Linked DNA regions of Luteolibacter yonseiensis. The protein of the gene in region 1 binds, or shares a complex with, the protein of each later gene. Links are inferred from orthologs where the notes say so. Each region holds a gene or a part of one and is shown in the gene's direction. Other genes may lie near its edges.

Region 1 (5,839 bases):
GGAAAAAGTGGGGCAGGCTCCCGCTCGATCTGACCAGAAAGCCCTATGGCAAACGACCATCCGTTCCAGAATTTGTTTGAAACCCTCGGACGTGTCCCGACCGCACATGCGGAAACGGTGAACCGCCAGGCTTCCGAAATCCTCGCCGACATCCTCGCCGTCCCTCTGGACCACGCGGGCCGCTGCATCCTGCTGCGCGCGCCCCGGGCCGGCTACGGCAAGACCCACCTCCTTTCCCGGACCCAGCACCGGCTCGGCGCGGTGAACGAATTCATCCCCCTGCACGCCGCCTCGGGCTTCAGGATCGATGCCGCCACCGTCACCTCGGACATCCTGCGGCGGCTGGTGCGCCAGCTTCCCGCCTCGGGCGGGCTGACCACCCTGGACCTGCTGGTGCGCCGCTTGTTCGCCTCCTCGCTTGAGCCGCTCGTCAGCTCCGGAGAAGTGCCGTCCGAGGACCGCGTGGGCGCGCTCGCCGCCCTGCGGAACCGCCCGGTGGAGACCTTCGATTTCCACCACCCCTACGCCGCCACCGCCCACTGGGCGAAGGAAAACTTCGAGCTCCTCAGCCAGCGCCTCAGCTACGAACTCGCCCAGCGCAGCGGCCAAGCCGTCCGCGAGGTGGATTTCTGGGTGGGCGTGTTTTTCCGCTTTTCCTCCTCCGCCCTCGACAATCCGGACCGCGTCCACGTGCTCACGGAGAGCATCCTGCCCGCCACCGGCACGGAAATGGAGCGGCTGGAGGCCCTGCTCGGCCTGCTCACCTTGTTGGTCCGCGTGGTGCTCGTCGCCGACGACCTGGAAGGATTCTCCACCGATGAAACCGCCGCCCTCCGGCTCGCCGCCTTCCTCGGTGCGCTCCGCCACTCGGTCGGCCGCGTCGATGTCATCCTCTCCCTCAATGACGACATCTGGCACAGCGCCTTCATCCCCCGCCTCAGCGGAGGACTCGCCGACCGCCTGTCCGAGATCGTCGTGGAACTCGAACCGCTCGGCGAAACGGAAATGGCGGCGTTGCTCGACTCCCGCGCGCCAGGAATGGGGAAACAACTGCTCGGCGGCATCGACCTCGCGAAATCCGGCACCCACCCGCGCGGCCTCATCCGCGCGGCAGGCCAGGCCTGGCTGAAGGCAAAAGCCCCCTCCGCCGGCAAACCCGTGGTCGCCGCGACCCCCGCTCCTGTGAATGCCCCCCTCGTCGCGAAGCCCGCGCCGGTCCCTCCTCCCTTGCCCGAGCCACCTGCCTCCATTCCGGTGCTGGCCCCGGTCTTCGAGCCCGCCCCTGCTCCAGCGGCCACTGGATTCCAATGCCCGCCGCCCCTTCCTCCATACGAGGATGCCAAGGTTTCCGCTCCGGCGGCCTCCGCTCCAACGGTGACCATCACCGGAGCCGCCGACTCCGGCACTTTCGCCACCCCGCCTCCACAGGAGAAAAAGACCCCGCCCACGCCGGATTTCTCCCAATCCGCCGCCACTCCGGAACCTCCGGACTCGCCATTCAAGATCGTCGAGGAAAAATCCGTCGCGGAAAAACCCGCACCATCCCCCTACGAACCACCGCCGGGGTGGATCCCACCCAAGCGGCAGCCCATTTTCCGAGACCAACAGGCCGAGGTCATCCAGCCGATTTTCATTTCCCAGCCTGCTGCCGCCGCGCCGGAAGCCACCTCCACCCCTGTGAGCGCCGCCTATTTCCAATCCTCCACGCCGGTCTTCCAGGCCGTCCACGAAGAACCCTCCAAGCCGCAACTCGCTCCGGAAACCGCCGTCGCATTCGCCGCGCCCGGGGAAAATGCTTCCCAACCCCCTGAAACGCCCGCTTCCCCGACATTCCAACTGCCGCCGGATTCGCCGTTCGAGATTGTCGCCACGGAAGAGGAACCCTCCGTGGCTCCAGCTCCGGCGTCAGCCCCGGCGCCAGCCGCTGTGCCTGCTCCGGCGGCCCCATCCACGTCGGAAAATCCACCGTCCAACGCCGCCGGCACCGACCGCGTGGACGACCTGCTGCGCCAATTCCGCGAACGCTACAGTCGCGGGAGCTTGTGAAAATTTTCACAAACCCCTTGCGAATCGGCCCGCTTTGGGTGCTTATTTCTGCGGCAAATCCGGCATGAGTACCACGACCCAAGAATTCGAAGCTCCCGACACCATCGCCCGCGCCGCCCGCGCCGCGGACAGCTACCATGCGGAAACGGACGATCTCGTCGGCGAGCGCATGGTGCTGAACATGGGACCTTCCCACCCGGCGACCCACGGCGTGCTCCGTCTCATCCTCGAACTCAACGGGGAAATCATCCATTCCGCCGATCCCGACGTCGGCTTCCTCCACCGGGGGGACGAGAAAATCGCGGAAAACATGCACTACAACCAGTTCGTGCCCTACACGGACCGCCTCGACTACCTCGCCCCGCTCGCGAACAACGTCGCCTACGCCTGTGCCGTGGAAAAACTCATGGGCTGGACGCTGCCACCGCGCGGCCAGGCCCTCCGCGTGCTCTGCTGCGAGCTCGCCCGCATCTCCTCCCACATGCTAGGGGTCGGCGTCTGCGCCATGGACGTCGGTGCGATGACCGTCTTCCTCTACACCTTCACCGAGCGCGAGAAAATCTACAACATGTGCGAGCAGCTCACCGGAGCCCGCTTCACCACCTCCTACACCCGCGTTGGCGGTCAATTGCGCGACATGCCCGCCGGCTTCGAAGCAACCGTCCGTCAGTTCCTCGACGAATGTTCCGTCACCATCGAGGAAATTTCCAAGCTTCTCGACAAGAACAAGATCTTCCTGGACCGCATGGTCGACGTCGGCGTCATCAGCCGCGAGTCCGCCATCGCCTGGGGCATGACCGGCCCGAATCTCCGCGCCTGCGGCGTCGAGCGGGACCTCCGCAAGGACAGCCCCTACCTCGGCTACGAGAAATACGACTTCGACGTCCCTATCGCCGATGAAGGCGACTGCTACGCCCGCTACCAGTGCCGCATGGAGGAGATGCGCCAGTCCATCCGCCTCTGCCGCCAGGTGCTCGACACCATGCCGGAAGGCCCGGTGAACCTCGCGGACCCGAAGAGCATCCTGCCGAACAAGGAGCGCGTGCTCATGTCGATGGAGGAGCTCATCCACCACTTCATCGTCTCCACCCAGGGCATCGACGCCCCGGCCGGAGAAGTCTATTTCGCGGCGGAGAACCCCAAGGGCGAGCTCGGATTCTACATCCACTCCAAGGGCGGCGGAGTTCCCTACCGCCTGAAGATCCGCAGCCCCTCGTTCTGCAACCTTTCCATCACCTCCAAGCTGCTCCCCGGCCACATGGTCTCCGACATCCCCGCGATCCTCGGCTCGCTGGACTTCGTCATGGGCGAGTGCGACCGCTGATCAGATCCTTTTCCCCATGAAAGCACTCCCCGCCATCCTCGCCTCGCTCTCACTCAGTGGATACGCTTCCGCCGCCTTTGAAAGCTGGACGAACAAGGAGGGGAAATCCGTCGAACTTGATCTCATGAAGGTCACCCAGGCAGACGGCCAGCCCCAGGGGGAGTTCAAGCTGCGCGACGGCCGCACCGCCATCCTCAAGGCCTCGGATCTGTCCGAGGCGGATGCGAAACGCCTCGCCGCATGGAAGCCCGCCGCAGCGGACACCGCCGCCACAGCCGCTCCGGCACCTGCCGCCGAGGTTGCGAGCGCGTTCGACAAGGTGCTGGATGGAAACCTGGTCTCGCTCAGTGGCAAGCGCCTCGCCGCGAAAAAGGATTTCGTCAAGCCCACCAAATACTACCTCTTCTATTATACCGCCTCCTGGTGCGGTCCGTGCCACAAGTTCACTCCCTCGCTGGTCGAGTTTTACAACAAGAACAAACCCGGCAACAACGAGTTCGAGCTGGTGCTGATCACCAGCGACAGCAGCGACGACGCGATGGAATCCTACGCCGGAGAGTTCAAGATGCCCTGGCCGCAGCTCAAGCTCTCCCGCACGGAGAAGTTCAAGAAGGAATTCAAATACCCCGGCGGCGGCATTCCCAACCTCGTGCTCACCGACACCGAGGGCAAGCTGATCAAGGGCAGCTACGAGGGCCAGACCTACGTCGGCCCCACCGTCGTCATGAACCACTTGGGAACCCTGTTGAAAAAGTAAGCACTCCGGTGCGCCAACAATCCGAACCATTCTATGTCCGCTTCCACGCTCGAAGAAACCGTCGCCTCGCACGAGACACCCGGCAACCAGTTCTACACGCCGTTCACCGTCACCGCCGAGCTTGAAGCGGAGGCGGACGAGCGCATCTCCCACTACCCGGCGAGCAAGCGCTCCGCCACCCTGCCGCTGCTGCACATCATCCAGCACAAGTTCGGCTACATCTCCGCGCCAGCCATCGAGTGGGTCGCCGCGAAACTTGAGATCGAGCCCATCAAGGTGCTTGAGGTCGTCACCTTCTACCCGGGCTTCCGCCAGTCCGCCCCCGGTAAATTCCACATCCGCGTCTGCCGCACGCTCTCGTGCGCCATGGGCGGCAGCTACGAGCTGATGGAGCGCCTGTGCGAGCTCACCGGCATCGACCGCTCCGCCAGCGACTCCCACCATCACCCGATCAGCGTTTCTCCCTGCGGGAAGTTCTCCGTCGAGTTCGCCGAGTGCCTCGCCTCGTGCGGCAGCGCGCCCGTCTGCATGGTGAACGATGATTTCCACGAAGGAATCCCCGCCGGAAAAGCCGAGGAACTCCTCGCGAAATACGCTCCGCAGGTGTGATCCGCAAACGGCTTCCACACGGAGCGACCGGCTTCCGGCCGCTCCACCCCAAAGGGGATCATCGCTGAAACCAGCCTCCTCCGCACCAAAGGTGCGGAATGGGAAAGCCCGGCGCAAGCGCGGCACGGCCCCGGGGCATGCCATGATCATTCTACAGGTCCCATAGGGACGACATCCGTGGCACGCCGCTTCCCGGCGGATCAGCTCCCTTCCGGGCTCCGGTTTGTGCTTCGGGATCTTTTCCTAAGGCGTTGCCATGGGCTTGTATCTTTCCCTTTGGTTGCCAATTCCCACCTCCGGGGTGGAATGAACGAAACCGATTTCAACCACGTGTCATTTGATGAGCAACCTTGTTTGTTGCTCTCTTTCCGCCACCGCCAACCGGCATGCCGGTGAAGCCGTCTGACAGCGTGGGCCGGGATCGCGAGACATGGTTGAAATCCACCCACCATCCATCCATCGGATGAATCGCATCCAAATTCCCAAGTCCCTGTAAAAGAGGTTCCAAGCTTTCGCCAAAGCCACTATCGGGCTATCTTTACCATCCTGTTTGAAAAAAAATCAAATTTCCCGAAACTTTTTAGCAACCCCGGGGTTCGTCTCTTTTCCCTGGCGTAACCCATATGTCAGGAGCGCTCGTAACGGGTCGCTCGCCACCGGATGTTCCAACCCATAGATAATGAACATCCGTTTTTGCAATCGACTTAAAATAAGAGATTAAACATGCGTAAAAAATTGTTAAGCCACAGGCTTTTTCAGCTCGACCGACCGCGGAATGACAGTTATTTCTCAGCGATGGAGACAACTAACTTTTATAAAAAATTGAGTTCTTATGTCTTCTCCCTGTACGCCTTCGGGCTCGCCTTAGGCAGCGTGCAGGCTACGGAGATAGACGATATCGAGGGCCTCAAACTCGCGATGCCGCTGGTCGGCACTTCCGGGATCCGGGTCATTACGCCGACCTTGCTCGAAGTGGCCCGGGTCAACAGCAAGCCGTCGGGAGGGGCGCCGGATTCATGGAATTTCGTGGATTCCGCCGGAACCTTCAGCGTGCCTGCGGACAGCTACACCGTCACGGTCAACGAACAGACCGTCACCGCCAC
Region 2 (4,347 bases), on another replicon or contig:
GGGGAGACCTTTTGAAAAATCCGGCCTTCCTGCGCCTGGATTTCTACGAACGCCCCGGTGCGCTGCACGACTTCCTCGACCAGCGCATCCGCGGAAATGCCAGCCTCTGCTATTTCAACTACCGCCAGTCCGGCGAACGCATCGGACGGGCGCTCATCGGGCTGGATTTCCCCTCGCCCTATGAACGCGACGCCCTCCTGATGACCATCCCGAAACAAGGAGACGGCTACCGCCTGTGCGAACCGGTGGATGAGGCGACGAGGGAAAGGCTGAAAGGATTGTGACGACAGAACCGCAAACGGCGAATTCCGGCTTGTGAAAGTTTTCACAAAGCACGCTTGCCGCATGATGGTTGGCCAGACATAGTCCCGCGCGAGCACCGATGGACGACTCCTGCACATGCGTCCGGCGCTCTATCTAGCCATGAGCGACACACCTTCGGCGATTGCGGAACTGAAACTGCCTAAAGACCTTGCTGCCGAGAAAGGCATGGTCAACGTCCAGATTGACGGCGTATGGCATCAGTTTCCCAAAGGAACTCGGATGATTGAAGCCTGCCGCCAGGCACAGGTCACCGTCCCCCATTATTGTTACCATCCCAAGCTTTCCTCCCCGGGAAACTGCCGGATGTGTCTTGTCCAGATGGGCATGCCGCCCCGTCCCGCCCCCGGTCAGGAGCCGGTCCGGGATGAAAATGGCTACGAAATCATCGGCTGGATGCCACGCCCCGTCATCGCTTGTGCGAATACCGTGGGCGAAAACATGGGAATCCGCACCAGAGGCGAACTAGTGGAAAAATGCCGCGAGGGCGTGATGGAATTCCTCCTCATCAACCACCCTCTCGACTGTCCGATCTGTGACCAGGCCGGCGAATGCCGCCTTCAGGAACAATCCGTGCAACACGGCCGCGGTGTCTCCCGCTTCATCGACATGAAGGTGAAAAAGCCGAAAAACGTCGATATCGGCCCCCGCATCCGCCTCGACGACGAGCGCTGCATCATGTGCAGCCGCTGCATCCGCTTCATGGACGAGGTCGCCGGTGATCCGGTGCTCGGCTTCACCCAGCGTGGCACGCACACCACCTTGACCGTCCATCCGGGCCGTCTGCTGGACTCGAACTACTCTCTCAATACCGCCGACATCTGTCCGGTCGGCGCGCTGACCTCCAATGATTTCCGCTTCCAGATGCGTGTCTGGTTCCTCAAGGAAACGCCGAGCATCGACGTGAACTGCGGCACCGGCAGCAACATCACCATCTGGACCCGTGGAAACAAGGTCCACCGCATCACCCCGCGTCTGAACAACGACGTGAACTCCGCATGGATGCCGGATTCACATCGCTTGAATTTCCATCACATCGACAGCGACGCCCGCCTGACCGAACCGCTCGCCCGTGGTGCCGGGTCTTCCACCTTCGCCCAGACTTCCTGGTCCGCCGCCATCGCGGAAAGCGCCAGCCGCTTGAAATCCACACCTGTGGGCCAGACCGCCATCATCGCCTCCGGCCGCATGACCAACGAGGAACTCTTCCTCACCCGGGCTCTCGCCGCGGAACTCAACACCAGCCTTCTCGCCCTGATCCCCCGCTCCGGCGAGGCGGACGCCTTGCTCGTCGCTGCGGACCGCAACCCGAACACGGTCGGTGCGAAACTGATCCTCGGCACCGAAACCCCTTACTCCGGCCTCGCCTTCATCCGTGACGGAGTGCGCGACGGTTCCATCAAGTCATTGATCGTTCTCGGCGAGGACGTCGTCACCGACGCGGGATTCACCGCCGAGGACCTCGGGAAACTCGATTTCCTCCTGCAAACCAGCACCCTCGCCAATCCAACCGCCGAGAGCGCCCACATCGTCCTGCCTTCCGCAACCTTCGCGGAAAAACGCGGCTCCATGGTCAACCTCTCCGGCCGTCTCCAGCGCCTCAACCGCGCCGTCGAACCTCCCGCCCAGGCCCATGACGATTGGGAAATCCTCCGCGATCTCCTGCTTGCCCTTTCCGGCGGGAAAAACGAGGCCCACCTCATCGAGGATATCTTCAAGGCCATCGCGCAGAACGTGCCCGCATTCAACGGACTCACTCTTTCCAAGATCGGCCACCAAGGCACGCAAATCACCGAAACGGGTTACGAAATCCCACTCCTGAAGAACGAACGCGCCCGCAAGGCCGCCGGACTCATCAACGGTTGATCCTCCAATCTTTAATTTTCCCCGACCCAAATGCCGGACATTGTATTCCAACTCGCCATCATCATCACCAAGATCGTCGTCCTGACGTTCATGGTCGTGTTGCCTCTGGTTCCCGTTTCCGTTTATTTCGAACGGAGGTTTTCCGCGGTCATCCAGGACCGGGTGGGACCGAACCGGGTCGGCATTCCGTTCACGCTGCTGGGCTTCAAGAACGATTTCCACTTGTTCGGTCTGGTTCAGCCGATTGCCGACGGCTTGAAGCTTTTCCTGAAGGAAGATTTCACCCCCGAGCACGTCCGCAAGGCATTCTACTGGATGGCTCCGGCTCTGACGGTCGTTCCCGCGTTGATCACGGTCTGTGTGGTGCCGTTCGGCTCGCCGATCACCCTTTTCGGTCACACCGAGAAACTCGTCATCGCGGATCTCGATATCGGACCGTTGTTTGTTTTCTCCGTCGCCTCGCTTTCCGTTTATGGAATCACCCTCGCCGGCTGGGCATCGAACTCGAAGTTTCCCTTCATCGGCGGCGTGCGTTCGACGGCGCAGATGATTTCCTATGAAATCGCTCTCGGCCTTTCCATCATCCCGGTGCTGATGTTCTACGGAGACCTGAACCTCAGCAAGATCGTGCAATACCAGGCGGACAACGGCTGGTTGCTGCTGCCCTTCTGGAAAAACGGTCAGATCGGCCTGCCGGATCTCACCACCGCACTCTTCTGGTTCCCTGCCGCGATCGCCTTCCTCATTTTCACCATCTCGATCTTCGCGGAAACGAACCGCATGCCGTTCGACCTCCCCGAGTGCGAAACCGAACTCGTCGGTGGTTATCACACCGAATATTCCTCGATGAAGTTCGCGATGTTCTTCATGGGCGAATATGCCGCGATGGTCATCGGCTCCGCGCTCATCGTGACGCTTTTCCTCGGCGGCTGGTCGATCGGCTTCGGAATCGACGCCCATGTCGCGAAGCTGCACATCGGCGACATCTACTTCGGCGGACTGATCCACCTCGGTTGTTTCCTGACGAAACTGATCGGCTTCATCCTCTTCTTCATCCTCGTGCGCTGGACGGTGCCCCGGTTCCGCTATGACCAGCTGATGAAGCTCGGCTGGGTCGTGTTCTTCGAAGCCGCGCTCATCAACGTCTTCCTCGGCGCCCTCATCCTGGCGGCACCGGATCTCGCGGGAGTCATCATCGCCGTCGGCGCGGTGCTCCTTCTCGTCGTTACCGGAGCGGTGATCTGGGTCGCGAAAGTTTCCGAAGAACGCCCGAAAGTCCTGCGCGCCTAATCCCTTCATTTCCCAACATTTCCTCTCATGGCCGTCGTCAAACTCCAGCGCCCGAAGCTCAACTTCGGTGAGAAAATCTACTTCGGAGCCCTCATCAAGGGTTTCTTCCTCACCATGACCCACGCGGTGAAAACACTGCGGGGGAAATCCGCGGGTTCCAAGGAACTCGCTTCCTCCGGCCTCGGAGTGACCATGCAGTTCCCCGAGCAGCGCTGGGACTCGCACATGCCGGATTACTACCGCGGCGCGCCGACACTCGTCACCGACGAGCAGGGCCGCGAACGCTGTGTGTCCTGCCAGCTCTGCGAATTCATCTGCCCGCCGAAGGCGATCAAGATCAAGCCATCCGAAATCCCTTCCGACGATCCATGGGCGAAGGTCGAGAAGCGTCCCTTGGAATTCGACATCGACATGATCCGCTGCATCTACTGCGGCATGTGCGAGGAAGTCTGCCCCGAGCAGGCCATCTTCCTCCGCAAGGACTACCTCATCACCGGCCTCAAGCGCGCCGACATGGTGCACGACAAGACGAAACTCTACGAGATCGGCGGCACCCGCGTCGGCCTCGTGAACAAGTGGAACGAGCTGAAATGAGTTTGTTGCTCTCCAGCATCCGGCTTTTCAGGGAAGAAGCCCTTTCCGAAAAAACCGATGCTGACGGCTGCCCGCTCTCTTCCTCTCCGCTGAAAACTGAAAACTGAAATCTAGCAACTTCCCATGCCCAGCTACCTCTTCTGGCTCTTTTCCACCGTCATGCTCATCGGCGGCACGGCGGTCGTCGCGTTCCGCAATCCGGTGTCCAGCGCGCTCTCCGTGGTCACCTGTTTCGTCGGACTCGCCGGGCTGTTCATCGGACTCAGCGCGTTCTTC

The links. Proteins that work in one complex are often made in the same cells at the same time.
Region 2: the proteins of nuoD (region 1) and JIN84_RS19995 are in contact, whole or in part, in a cryo-EM structure (PDB 6ZJN), measured with the Thermus thermophilus proteins. The link is inferred for Luteolibacter yonseiensis from one-to-one orthologs. Residues at the interface, in WP_223903221.1 of Thermus thermophilus: Pro35, Ser36, Asp139, Gly141, Ala142; in WP_096411122.1 of Thermus thermophilus: Ala224, Glu225, Gln226, Glu227, Ala295, Trp297, Phe298, Arg299.

What each region holds. Positions count from the first base shown.
Region 1 is NZ_JAENIK010000011.1:1,228,100-1,233,938, forward strand. What follows is about bases 1,353-4,240. They hold nuoD (NADH dehydrogenase (quinone) subunit D), read left to right. Parts: upstream 1,353-2,110; coding sequence 2,111-3,370; downstream 3,371-4,240. Other genes in these bases: JIN84_RS14880 (hypothetical protein), read left to right, coding at 1,353-2,046; JIN84_RS14890 (thioredoxin-like domain-containing protein), read left to right, coding at 3,387-4,127; JIN84_RS14895 (NADH-quinone oxidoreductase subunit NuoE family protein), read left to right, coding at 4,161-4,240. Also shown: more of JIN84_RS14880, read left to right, coding at 46-1,352; more of JIN84_RS14895, read left to right, coding at 4,241-4,736; JIN84_RS14900 (glycoside hydrolase family 9 protein), read left to right, coding at 5,532-5,839.
Region 2 is NZ_JAENIK010000012.1:1,024,572-1,028,918, forward strand. What follows is about bases 1,476-4,347. They hold JIN84_RS19995 (complex I subunit 1/NuoH family protein), read left to right. Parts: upstream 1,476-2,217; coding sequence 2,218-3,477; downstream 3,478-4,347. Other genes in these bases: JIN84_RS19990 (NADH-quinone oxidoreductase subunit G), read left to right, coding at 1,476-2,187; JIN84_RS20000 (4Fe-4S binding protein), read left to right, coding at 3,505-4,071; JIN84_RS20005 (NADH-quinone oxidoreductase subunit J family protein), read left to right, coding at 4,195-4,347. In the rest of the region: JIN84_RS19985 (pyridoxal-phosphate dependent enzyme), read left to right, coding at 1-284; more of JIN84_RS19990, read left to right, coding at 424-1,475. UniProt on the Escherichia coli protein: NDH-1 shuttles electrons from NADH, via FMN and iron-sulfur (Fe-S) centers, to quinones in the respiratory chain. The immediate electron acceptor for the enzyme in this species is believed to be ubiquinone.